3 regions of the Clostridium paraputrificum AGR2156 genome follow, and region 2 is predicted to be linked to each of the others. Evidence: riboswitches for the same ligand, from Rfam matches in the RefSeq annotation. Region 2 holds a riboswitch; each other region holds the start of a gene.
The links. Region 2 has a riboswitch for thiamine pyrophosphate ahead of thiW (energy coupling factor transporter S component ThiW). Riboswitches for the same ligand answer to the same signal wherever they lie in the genome.

Region 1 (4,247 bases), on a different contig from region 2:
GGTAATAAATCAGATGAAATATTAGCAAATATAAAATCTCAAGTTAATAGTAAATTTTCAAAGGAAATTAAGATATTAAAAAATAAAATAAAAGTATAGGCGCATTATATAAAATAATGTATTATTTAGATGGAAAGGTATATAATATTAATTTTTTTGTAATTGATTAAAAAACTACATAATAGTATAATTCTTATGTAAGTATACACTTAAGTGTATTGTGACCTTAAAGTATAATGACAGAAAACGTTAAGGAGAAGAGTTTATAATGCAAGTTAATATACAACATTATATAATAGCATTGCTAGCAACTTTCTTAATTGTATATTTAGTTATACCTCAATTAATGAAAATTGCCTTAAAAGTTGGATTTACAGATAAACCTACAGAAAGAAAGAAGCACAGGGGAGAGATACCTCTTTGTGGCGGTTTAGGAATTTACATAGGTTTCTTTATTGTTAGCTTTATTATGTTTAGATGGTTAGGGATAAAGAATAGTGAATATGTATGGGTATTTATAGCTACTACTTTAATCTTAGGAATTGGATTAGTAGATGATTATTATAAATCTAAGGGAAAGGAATTTGCTATATATCCAAGATTAATAGTACAGATATTTGCAGCTATTTTAGTTTATAAGTCAGGCGTAGTTTTTTTGGGGTTTACTAATCCTTTAACTGGAATATATATATCTTTACCTGAGTGGATTCAATTTGTATTAACTATAACTTGGATATTTGGTGTTACTACAGTTATAAATTGGTCTGATGGAATGGATGGCCTAGCAGGAGGAATATCTTTAATATCATCAATGACCTTCTTTGTTGCAGCAATTGTATTAAAACAGGGAGAGTCTGCAGTATTATCAATTATACTTGGAGGGGCAATTTTAGGATTTTTGAAGTATAATAAGTATCCAGCAAAGGTTTTTATGGGAGATTCAGGAGCTAATGTAATTGGATTTCTATTAAGTATAATAGCTATTGATGGTGCATTTAAACAAGCTACAATAATGAGTTTATTTATACCAATATTAGCTTTGGCAGTGCCTATTTTTGATAACCTTTTTGTTATATTTAAAAGATTCACTGAGGGGAAGCCAGTTTATCAAGCAGATAGAAGTCAAATGCACTATAGGCTTGAAGAAAAGGGACTAACAGTTCAGCAAAGTGTAAATTATATAATGATTATTAGTTTAGGATTTAGTATTATTTCAATAATATTATTATTGTTAAAATACTAATTTTAGATAATAGAGATGTGGATGAGAAATTGCTTTGCAGTTTCTCTTTATTTTTAGGTAAAAAGCAAGGTAAGAAGGTACAAGAGTTAGTTAAGATAATTAAGATAAGAAGATTAATTGAGATGAACTTATACAATCCCTTAGGATTGTATTCCTAAACTATTCACCATTCGCTCTTATCTATTCACTAACTATTCACTGATTAAAGGAGGGGTTTTATGTACATAGATGGTCATACACATTTAGATTATTTTAAGGAGAACATAGATAAAGCTATTGAGGATATAAATAAAAATAAGATTATTACATTAGCTAATAGTATGGATATAGATAGTTACCTTTTAAATGAGGAGTATGGAAAGAGAAGTGAATATATAATTCCTTGTTTTGGTATTCATCCATGGAGTGCTGGAAGTTTTTCTGGAGAGTTAGAGGAGCTGATTCCATATATAGAAGAGAGTAAGGTTATTGGTGAAATTGGATTAGACTATGTTTGGGTTGAGGATAAGAGTACTTTTCCTAAGCAAAGAGAAATATTTAAGTTTATATTGAAGGAAAGCATTAAGAGGAAAAAGATAGTCTGTCTTCATACTAAAGGAGCAGAGGAAGAGATTTATAATATTTTGAAGGAACATAGCTATAATAAAGTTATTATTCATTGGTACAGTGGAAATTTAGACGTATTAGATAAGTTTATAAAGCTTGGCTGCTATTTTACTATAAGTGTCGATATAGGATATTCTAAGGTTACAGAAGAGGTGTTAAAGCGTATTCCTTTAGATAAACTCCTTTCTGAAACAGATGGGCCAACAGCATTAGAGTGGGTTAATGGAGTTTATGGATATCCAAGTGAGGTTAAGAGAGTTGTAAATGATATTTCTAAGCTTTTGAAAAGGGATGATATTAAGTCGATAATAATGGAAAATTGGAGAAAACTAATGGACAATGATTATTAATTATTGACTAATGAAGCAATAAGGGTTAATATGAAATAGTAAAATTAAACAAGAAAAGATTTATCTGGGGAGGCTTAAGAGATAGCCTGAGAGGAATAAGTTATTCGACCCATGACCTGATTTGGATAATGCCAACGTAGGAAGATAAAATATGTATAATAAATAGTTATCTAACGCATAGTATTTTCAGATTAGGAAGTACTATGCTTTTTTTACTTTTCAGAAAAGTATAGTATTGATCAATATACTAAAGAGAAGGAGGGGGAGTTTTGAATAAAATAAAAAGAATTAGTAACAAGTTAGTGCCATTAGTTTTCCTATTAGTTTTTTTAGCTATATGGGAAGGTGTAATAGAGTTAGGTGGAGTTGAAAAGTACATAATGCCAGCACCTACAGACATTGTTAAAGCAATAGTTAAAGATTTTAATACTCTGCTTCCACATATTATAGCTACACTGTATGAAAGTTTAGTAGGTTTTATTATCGCTATAGTATTAGCACTTGTTTTAGCAATAATAATGGATTTAGTACCATTTATAAAGAAGGGATTATATCCACTGCTTGTAGTATCTCAAACTGTGCCAGTTATAGCTTTAGCACCTTTATTTATAATATGGTTTGGTTTTGGAGCATTACCTAAAATTATAGTAGTTGTAATAGTATGCGTCTTCCCAATTGTAATTAGTATTTCAGATGGCTTAGAAAATGTAGATAAGGATTTTATTAATCATTTTAAGCTTATGGGTGCATCTAAGTTTAAAATATTTACTCATTTAAAGCTACCTTATGGGATAATTAATTTCTTTTCTGGTGTTAGAATTGCGGCAACCTACAGTATAATGGGTGCAGTGATTGGAGAATGGTTAGGAGGAGATAAGGGACTAGGTGTATATATGACTAGAGCAAGGAGTGCTTATGCACTAGATAAGATGTTTGGGGCTATTGTAATAATAGTTATATTAAGTATGGCTATTTTCTTTATGATAGGCTTAGTAGAAAGATTAGTTACACCATGGAACAAAAAGATAAAGGATGGAGGAGAATAATATGAAAAAAAGAAGAATGGTATCAATAATATCAATGGCATTAGCTTCAATAATGATGTTGTCAGGATGTGGAGCATCAAAGAAAAGTGAGGGAGAAGAGGGGTTAGAAAAGGTTAAGGTTATTTTAGACTGGACTCCTAATACTAATCATACAGGTATATATGTAGCAAAAGAAAAGGGATATTTTAAAGAGTTAGGGCTAGATGTAGAAATAATACAACCCTCAGAAGGATCATCGCTTCAACTTGTTGCAGCTGGGAAAGGTGATTTTGCAATAACATATCAAGAGGATTTAACTTATGCAAGAACATCTGATTCACCAATGCCTGTTAAGGCAATTGCAACAATAATACAACATAATACATCAGGTTTTGCATCTCCTAAGGAGAAGAATATAGAAACAGTAAAAGACTTTGAAGGAAAGGTTTATGGAGGCTTTGGAGGCCCTAGTGAAAAGGCTATTCTTCAAGCTGTTATGGAAAAGGCAGGAGCAGATTTTTCGAAACTAACTACAGTTGATGTAGGAACTGAAGATTTCTTTATTGCAACTAAGAATAACTTAGATTTTGAATGGACTTTTGAAGGGTGGACTAATATATCTGCAAAGCTTAGAAACTTTGATATTAATTATATCCCATTAAGAGAATTGGATGAAAGATTAGATTACTATACTCCAATTATTGCTTCATCAGAAAGTACTTTAAATGAAAAGAGTGACATGGTTAAGAAGTTTATGGAGGCAACTTCAAAAGGTTATGAATTTGCAATTAATAACCCTGAAGAATCAGCTGAAATTTTAGTTAAGGAAGTACCTGAAATAGATAAGGATTTAGCTGTAGAAAGTCAAAAGTTCTTAGCTAAAGAATATAAATCAGATGCAAATAGATGGGGAGAAATGAAGGATAGTGTATGGGATAATTATACTCAATTTATGTTGGAGTACAAATTAATAAACAAAGATATGAAAGCAAGCGAGGCTTATACAAATGAGTTCTTACCAAA
Region 2 (4,247 bases):
CTTAAGGCAATTTCCTTACGTTTAAACCCACTACTTTTATTTAATATAAACTCTACTCTTCGTATATCATCTCTATTATAAAAAAGATAACACTTACAAGCTTCCCCATCTCTTCCCCCTCTACCAATTTCTTGATAATAAGATTCAAGATTTTTAGGAATTGTACAATGAACTATGTATCTTACATTTGATTTATCTATTCCCATACCAAATGCATTAGTAGCTACCATAATATTTGTTCTTTCAAATAAAAAATCATCTTGAGCTTTTTCCTTATCATAATCTTCTAGCCCTCCATGATACATTGATACATTATACCCATACTCCCTTAAATAAGTATATAAATTTTCCACTTCTTTTCTAGACAAACAGTATATTATTCCAGATTCATCTTCATGCTCTCTTATAATATCCTTAATTCCTTCTAACTTATCCTCTTCTTTGAAAATATTAATAGAAAGATTTTCTCTATTTATATCACCTACATATTTTATTGGATTTCTTAGTCCTAAAAGATTCATAGAATCCTCTTTAACTTCATCTGTAGCAGTACCTGTAAATGCAGATATAACTGGCCTATTAGGTAACAAATCCACAAAAGGTTTTATATATCTATAACTAATTCTAAAATCATGTCCCCATTCTGAAACACAGTGTGCTTCATCTACCGCCACCTGCGAAATATGTAAATTTCTTATCATTTGAACAAAAACTTTAGACTCTAATCTCTCTGGTGCAATATATATTAATTTATATAAACCTAAAGATGCATCCTTAAGTATATCCTTTATTTCCTCCATACTTTGAGTGCTATTTATATATGTAGCAGTAATACCATTCTCCTTAAGGGAGTCTACTTGATCCTTCATTAAGGATATTAAAGGAGATATTACTAAGGTAACACCATTCATTATTAAGGCTGGTATTTGATAGCAAATTGACTTACCAGCGCCTGTTGGCATTATACAAAAAACATCCTTCTTAGATAGAATATTAAAAATTATGTTCATTTGCCCTGGTCTAAAGCTATTATATCCATAAAATTTTTTTAATGCATATAAAGCTGTATCTTTGATATTCAAATACTCACCTCTTTCTATATTTCTTTACTATTGTCCATTTTACAATATTTTAATCAATAAAAAAAGAGAACAAAACTTTTCTAACTGTTGATATCTTTAAAAATGTATAAGCTATTATTCCTCCACCTATACAGCTAATACAAAATGGTATAACATAAGCAAACAGTGCAACTTCTTTACCTAAGATTAAAGTTGAAATGGGATATGCAACTAAGGCCCCTATAAAGCCTGTCCCAATTATTTCTCCTAATAATCCTGCTTCTATATTATTAAACTTTTTATATAAAACTCCTGATAAAAATGCTCCTATCATACTCCCTGGAAAGGCTAAAAGACTGCCAGTACCTAAAATATTTCTAAGGGTAGAAGCTATAAATGCATTTCCTAAAGCATATCCTGGACCTAATGTAACAGCTGTAACCACATTTACAAAATGTTGTACTGGGGACATTCTTGCTCCAAATATAGGAATTGAAAAAGTTCCCAATATAGTTGCTATTGCTATAAGCACACCACTTAATGCTAATTTTTTTGATAATCCCTTTTTCTCCATATTTACCTCCAATTCGTAAAAAAATCGTCAATATGAACTTACCGAGTCTTCGATTTTTTCATCACACTCTGCTTTAAGAAAAGCATGTGAGCAAAAGACCAATCTCATATAATTTTTTTAATTCTTTAGGCATAAATTAGCGAATATATAGCCAAATTGTTGAAGTTATCCTCAATTAATAATAAATCTACTTTCCTAAAGAATAAAAAAGCGTAGCCTAATAGGGCCACGCAAATAAACTTTTATATTTTTAATTTATCACTTCCCTACGATGGTTCTAACCATATCAGGTTCAAGGGTTTAGGAACTTTCTTTCCATTCTCAGCCAGAGCACTAGCTCCCCTAGTAAATTTATGTAATTTTCACTTTTATCTTACCAGTTTTACTCTTCTCCGTAAACTTTCTTTTTTAGCATTAATCCTGCTTTAGTTATAGCAACTCCACCTAAAGCAGTTTCTCTTAATGATGCTGGAAGAGATTTACCTACCTTATACATTGCAGAAACTGCATCATCAAAAGGTATTTTTGATTCTACACCTGCCATAACCAAATCAGCTGTACATAAAGCACTAATAGCTCCCGAAGAATTTCTTTTTGCGCATGGTATTTCAACTAATCCAGCAACTGGGTCACATACTAGTCCAAGTACATTCTTTAGTACTATTGCACCTGCATCTAAACTCATCTTAGGAGTACCACCCATCATTTCTACTACAGCTGCTGCTCCCATTGCTGAAGCTGAACCACATTCTGCTTGGCATCCACCTTCTGCTCCAGCTAGTGTTGCATTCATACCTATTATCATTCCCACAGCTGCTGATGCAAATAATCCTTCTATCATTTCATCTTCTGTTTTATTTAATCTTTTTCCTGCTGCTAAAATAACTGCCGGTAATATTCCACAAGAACCTGCAGTAGGACATGCTACAATTTTCCCCATAGCTGCATTTACTTCTGATGAGGATAATGCCATAGCCATGGCTAATACCATAGTATCCCCTGTTAATGTCTCTCCTTTTTCAAGATACTTTTTTAATTTATATGCATCTCCACCTATAAGACCACTAACTGAATAAACTTCTTTTTCCATTCCCTCGTTAGCAGATGTTATCATAACATGTAGATTTTTTCTCATCTTTTCAAAAAGTTCTTCTCTTGATATTCCCTTATCTTCTATTTCATATCTTATAGCATATTCGCTAAGAGATATATTCTCCTCTTGGCAAATTTTCAAAAGTTCTTCTCCACTTCTTGCTATATCCATTATTCCTCCTCCTTAACTGGATTTATTCTAATAACTCTACTTATAGAATCTATCCCTTTAATTTCATCTATTACATCATCGTTTAATCTATTATCTACTTCAAATACCATTGTAGCCCCCTTACCTCTTTGCTTTCTAAAAACCTTCATAAAAGCAATATTTATGTGTTCTTTATAAAGTATCGAGGTAACATTAGAAACTGCTCCAGGTACATCTTGGTGAGATATTATTAATGTTGGATAATCTCCAGTAAATTCCACTTTATTGCCATTTACTTCTGTTATCTGTATACTTCCTCCACCAATGGAAGAACCTATAACTTCACAGTAATTTCCTTTCTTAGTTTCCATAATAAACTTAACAGTATTTGGGTGAGCATCTCCTAAATCTGTTTCTATAAATTCAAATTCTAACCCTTCTCTCTTAGCAATTTCTAGAGACTCTCTTAATCTTATATCACTAGGCTCCATTCCAAGTATTCCAGCAACTAATGCTCTATCTGTTCCATGTCCCTTATAGGTTTTCCCAAAAGAACCATGCAATAAAAACTTTACGCTTTTTAAGGGACCATTAGCTACAGATCTTGCTACTTTTCCAAGTCTTGCAGCTCCTGCAGTGTGAGAACTTGATGGACCAACCATTATAGGACCTAAAATATCAAAAACGCCTACGCTCTTCATAAAACCTCTCCTTAATCATTAGTTATTTTACTTTTAGTTTAAGTAATTTTATCTGTATTATCAATCTTTATTTTGCTATACTTAATTTATGGAATTTATTCCCCCCCACAACAATGAAAGGGATTTTTTTATGAACATTATTCTTAATATAATTTTTGGTTTTGCAATCTTCCTAGGAATATTATTTGCTTTATATTTCTTATTAAACATATGTGATTTTTATGGAAATCAAAGAGAGTTACATCTTAAAATATTTTTCAAAGATAAAATGAACTTTTTCTGTGCTGCTTTACTACTTTTATATATGTCTGTTGTTGAAACTACAACTATAGGAATAATTTTATTTTTTGTTTTGCTTTTTGTTTCTTTTGTCTTTAATCTAGTAATGTTTTCTAGAGATAGCATGGTTCTATTTAATAATAAATTTAAATATGAGAGCATAAGGTGCGTAACTGTTAAATGGGACAAAGGTTCTCCCAAAAAAATTATCTCCTTTGAATTTAATGATAAAGCGAAAAAGTTATCTTATATTCTTAAAGCTGGAGATATTGATTACCTAATAGAGAAATTAGAAAATAAAAATGTTGCAGTTAAAAAGTTAAGTAGATAGTTTAATATTGATACTGATAAAAGAGAATCTATAGCAAGGATTCTCTTTTTTTATTGTT
Region 3 (4,247 bases), on a different contig from region 2:
AGCTCCAACACCTAAGTAATCTGCACCATCCTTCTCAGCTTTTAGAGATTCTTGTAAAGTGGCAGCAGATACTCCTAGTATTTTATCTTTACCTAGAATCTTTCTAGCTACCGAAGCAGGTAAATCCTTTTGACCTATATGAAGGCCATCAGCATCAATAGCTAGTGCAATATCTAATCTATCATTAATTATTAGAGGTATATTATACCTTGAAGTTACTTCTTTAACCTTAATAGCTATTTCATAGAATTCTCTAGAAGTAACATTCTTTTCTCTTAATTGAACTAAGGTTACTCCACCTAAAATGCTCTCCTCTATACATTTTATTAAATCTCTTCCTCTTAAAACATCTCTATCTGTTACAAGATAAAGTGTATAATCAACATTCTTCATTTATTTTACCTCTTTTCTCAATTACTTCCTTTGATAAATTATAAATATTATCCATAAGCTTAACCTTAAAAGTACCTGTTCCTTCACCTTCTTTTAGACTTTCATAAGCTAATTCTCCAGATATCCCCATAGAAACAACTCCACTTAAAGCTGCTAGAAGGTTGTCCTCATTAGTCCCTAAATATGATCCAATAAGAGAAGAACACATACATCCTGTGCCTGTAATCTTAGACATAATTTTATGTCCATTTTCCACTGTATAAATCATCTTTCCATCTGTAACAATATCAACTGCTCCTGTTATAGCTATTATTGAACCTACCCTTTTAGAGAAATCCTTTGCTAAAAGTTTACCTTTCTCTAGCTCATCCTTTATAGAAGTATCATATAATGAATCTACTCCTTTAGTTTTTGTATTAATTCCATATAGAGTCTTTATCTCAGATAAATTTCCCCTTATTACAGCTAACTCAATATTATCCATTATAGTTTTTGCTACTTTTGTCCTGTATGGTGTAGCCCCTGCACCAACTGGGTCCAAAATGACAGGAATTCCAACTTCATTAGCCTTCTTTCCAGCCTTAATCATACATTCTACTGTTCTAGAATTTAATGTACCTATATTTATTACAAGAGAAGATGCTATAGAAGTCATAGCCTCAACCTCATTTATATCATCTGCCATAACAGGTGATGCACCAATGCTTAGAGTAATATTAGCACAGTCATTCACTGTTACATAGTTAGTAATATGATGTACTAAAGGTGCTCTCTCTCTCACATTTTCTAATAAATTACCTATATAAGTTTTTATATCCATTATTCTATCACACCACTTTTCTTATATAATTCATAAAAATGGTTTGTAGGTCCAACACCCTTACCTATATCTAAAGAATGCTTAATTGCAACTGTAATATATCTCTTTGCTTCACTTATTGCTTCTTCCATAGATAATCCTCGTGCAAGATTTGCAGTTATTGTTGATGATAAAGTACAACCTGTTCCATGTGTATTCTTTGTGTCAATTCTTTCAGAAGTAAAATAGTGAAATTCTTCTCCGTTAAAAAGCACATCTATAGCTTCACCATCTAGGTGTCCACCTTTTAATAGAACATTTTTACATCCCAATTTAATTAGTTCTTTACAAGCATCACACATGTCTTCTTTTGTTTTTATATTTATAATTGATGACCCTATTTCTTTAAGAATTTCTTCAGCTTCAGGAATATTGGGCGTTATTAAATCTGCTAAGGGCAATAGATTTTTAATTAAAGTCTTTTTAGACTCTGGTTTTAGTAAGGAAAACCCACTTTTAGAAATCATAACTGGATCTATTATCAAATTAGTTGGTTTATATTGTCTAAGTTCTTCTGCAATAGCATTTATAGTTTCTATCTTAGAAACCATTCCAATCTTTACTCCATCTACCCTAATATCAGTAAATATTGCGTCAATTTGATTCTTTATTATTTCATCATCAATATCTTGTACACTAAATACTCCTTGAGTATTTTGAGCAGTTACTGCAGTAATTACGCTCATTCCATAAACATAATTTGCACTAAAAGCTTTTAAATCCGCTTGAATTCCAGCTCCTCCACAGCTATCAGAGCCTGCAATTGTTAAACAATGTTTCATCATAAATTCCTCCTTAAAGTAAAAAAAGTACAAGCAGAAGATGCTTGTACCTTAAAATCAAATTACATTAACAACTTCCTACGCTGGTATTAACCAAACAGGTTCCTAGGGTTAGAAAGTATAAGGCTTTCACTCTCAGCTTACCAATTTAAGCACCCCTGTGTTTCTATTATCTAAAATAACTTTATCATAATATACCATTTTTCTCAAGTGTAGTCATATTTTAATAATTTATATATATTTATTAAAGTAATAGTACACAATCAATATAAATGCATATACTTTTATTAAGTTTATAACAGAAAAGGAGAAAATGAAATGAAACAATATGTTTGTTCCATTTGTGGCTATATTTATGACCCAGAAATAGGTGACGAAGATAATGGAGTTGAATCTGGAACACCATTTGAAGATTTGCCTTATGAATGGACATGCCCAATTTGTAATGCTACAAAAGAAAGCTTTGAAGAAGTAATTGAATAATTAAACTATTCTATAAAAGAAACTCCAATAGGGGTTTTCTTTTTTTTGAATAAATATTGTATTTTTACATATACTAATTTATAAATTTCCAGTAGGAGGGTATTATGCATAATAAATATAATGATTTATTTGATACATTAGTTAAATCTTATTATGAGGGTGATTTCGACACAACTTTAAACAGAATTATTACTTGTCATGAATCATCTCCACAGGAAACATTTGAAATTATAACTTCTCTTTGTGGAGTAAAAATAGAATTTGATAACAATTATTTATATAACTTAAAGAAAGCTATTACTCATTATACAGTTCAAAAAAAAGTTGTAGAAAAACTTCAATGTTGTAGTGACGATTCTTGCAAGGGTGATGATAACAAATATAACTGCCAAAGAGCCTGTCCTTTTGATGCAATATATTTTGATGAAGAAAAAGGAAGTACTGAAATAGATGGTGATAAGTGTTTAGGTTGTGGCATATGTATAGATTCATGTAAATCTGGAAGAATCTTAGATAAGGTTCAATATATCCCAATAATAGACTTAATAAAAAATAATAAAACTGTTATTGCAGCTGTTGCCCCTGCTATAAGTGGTCAATTTGGTGATGATGTAACTATGGATCAACTAAGAGCTGCTTTTATTCAAATGGGCTTTACCGATATGATTGAAGTTGCTTTTGCAGCAGATATTCTAAGTATAAAAGAAGCTGTTGAATTTAATAAACATGTAAAGGGTCCTAATGATTTAATGATTACATCCTGTTGTTGCCCTATGTGGGTTGGAATGCTTAAGAAAGTATATAATGAATTAATTGATGATCTTTCTCCTTCTGTTTCTCCAATGGTTGCAGCAGGTAGAGTAATTAAGAAATTAAATCCTGATGCTAAGGTTGTTTTTGTTGGTCCTTGTATTGCTAAAAAAGCTGAAGCTAAAGAAAAGGATGTGGCTGGTGCCATAGATTTTGTACTTACTTTCCAAGAGGTTGATGAAATTTTTAACGCTATGGATATAAGACCAAGAGATTTAGAAGGAGTACCAACTAAGGAATATGCCTCTAAGGGTGGTAGATTATATGCGAGAACTGGTGGTGTATCAGTAGCAGTACATGATGTATTGAATGAGCTATATCCTGACCAAATAAAGAACTTTAAAGCTGTTCAAGCAAATGGTGTGATTGAATGTAAGAAGATTTTAAATTCTGCCTTAAATGGGGAAATAAATGCTAGTTTCCTTGAAGGAATGGGATGTGTTGGCGGATGTGTTGGTGGACCTAAAGCTAATATTCCTACTGCTAGAGGAAAGGAAGCTGTAGATAATTTTGCTAAGGAATCTGCAATTCAGGTGCCTGTCCACTCTGATACCTTGGATGATGTGTTAGGCCGATTAGGAATAGAGTCTTTAAAAGACTTTGAAGATAAGGATAAAATCCAATTATTTGAAAGAGAATTTTAGAAGGAGTAAACACTGTTATCATCAGTGTTTACTCCTTTTATTCATCAACTCTAATTATTTTATAATTTTCATCATATTTTATTCCTAGTTCTTTAGATAACTTATCATTTATAAGGTTAAGCTTTTCGCTATACTCTCTATATTCCTTACTTAGCACCTTCATATTTGGAATAAACACTTCATAATATCCACTTTCCTTGTAGAAGTTCATGAGTTTTTTCTTGAAATTAAAAAATGGATTTAAATATGGTAAAAGCCGCCACTCTTTTTGTTTAT

Region 1: linked by a shared signal. The riboswitch ahead of G594_RS0100635 (ABC transporter permease) and the one ahead of thiW (energy coupling factor transporter S component ThiW) in region 2 are both predicted to bind thiamine pyrophosphate.
Region 3: linked by a shared signal. The riboswitch ahead of thiD (bifunctional hydroxymethylpyrimidine kinase/phosphomethylpyrimidine kinase) and the one ahead of thiW (energy coupling factor transporter S component ThiW) in region 2 are both predicted to bind thiamine pyrophosphate.

The regions. Positions count from the first base shown of each region.
Region 1 is NZ_AUJC01000001.1:137,215-141,461, reverse strand. Features, by position in the region: gene G594_RS0100650 (ABC transporter substrate-binding protein) at 1-99, shown strand, start outside; gene G594_RS0100645 (MraY family glycosyltransferase) at 269-1,243, shown strand; gene G594_RS0100640 (TatD family hydrolase) at 1,462-2,199, shown strand; TPP riboswitch at 2,255-2,359, shown strand; gene G594_RS0100635 (ABC transporter permease) at 2,469-3,245, shown strand; gene G594_RS0100630 (ABC transporter substrate-binding protein) at 3,247-4,247, shown strand, end outside; gene G594_RS0100625 (ABC transporter ATP-binding protein) at 4,232-4,247, shown strand, end outside.
Region 2 is NZ_AUJC01000010.1:178,432-182,678, forward strand. Features, by position in the region: gene recQ (DNA helicase RecQ) at 1-1,082, opposite strand, end outside; gene thiW (energy coupling factor transporter S component ThiW) at 1,132-1,635, opposite strand; TPP riboswitch at 1,882-1,989, opposite strand; gene sdaAA (L-serine ammonia-lyase, iron-sulfur-dependent, subunit alpha) at 2,018-2,899, opposite strand; gene sdaAB (L-serine ammonia-lyase, iron-sulfur-dependent subunit beta) at 2,899-3,579, opposite strand; gene G594_RS0111845 (hypothetical protein) at 3,710-4,189, shown strand.
Region 3 is NZ_AUJC01000008.1:167,905-172,151, reverse strand. Features, by position in the region: gene thiE (thiamine phosphate synthase) at 1-393, opposite strand, end outside; gene thiM (hydroxyethylthiazole kinase) at 380-1,213, opposite strand; gene thiD (bifunctional hydroxymethylpyrimidine kinase/phosphomethylpyrimidine kinase) at 1,213-2,034, opposite strand; TPP riboswitch at 2,092-2,204, opposite strand; gene G594_RS19915 (rubredoxin) at 2,353-2,517, shown strand; gene G594_RS0109930 ([Fe-Fe] hydrogenase large subunit C-terminal domain-containing protein) at 2,622-3,971, shown strand; gene G594_RS0109925 (MerR family transcriptional regulator) at 4,009-4,247, opposite strand, start outside.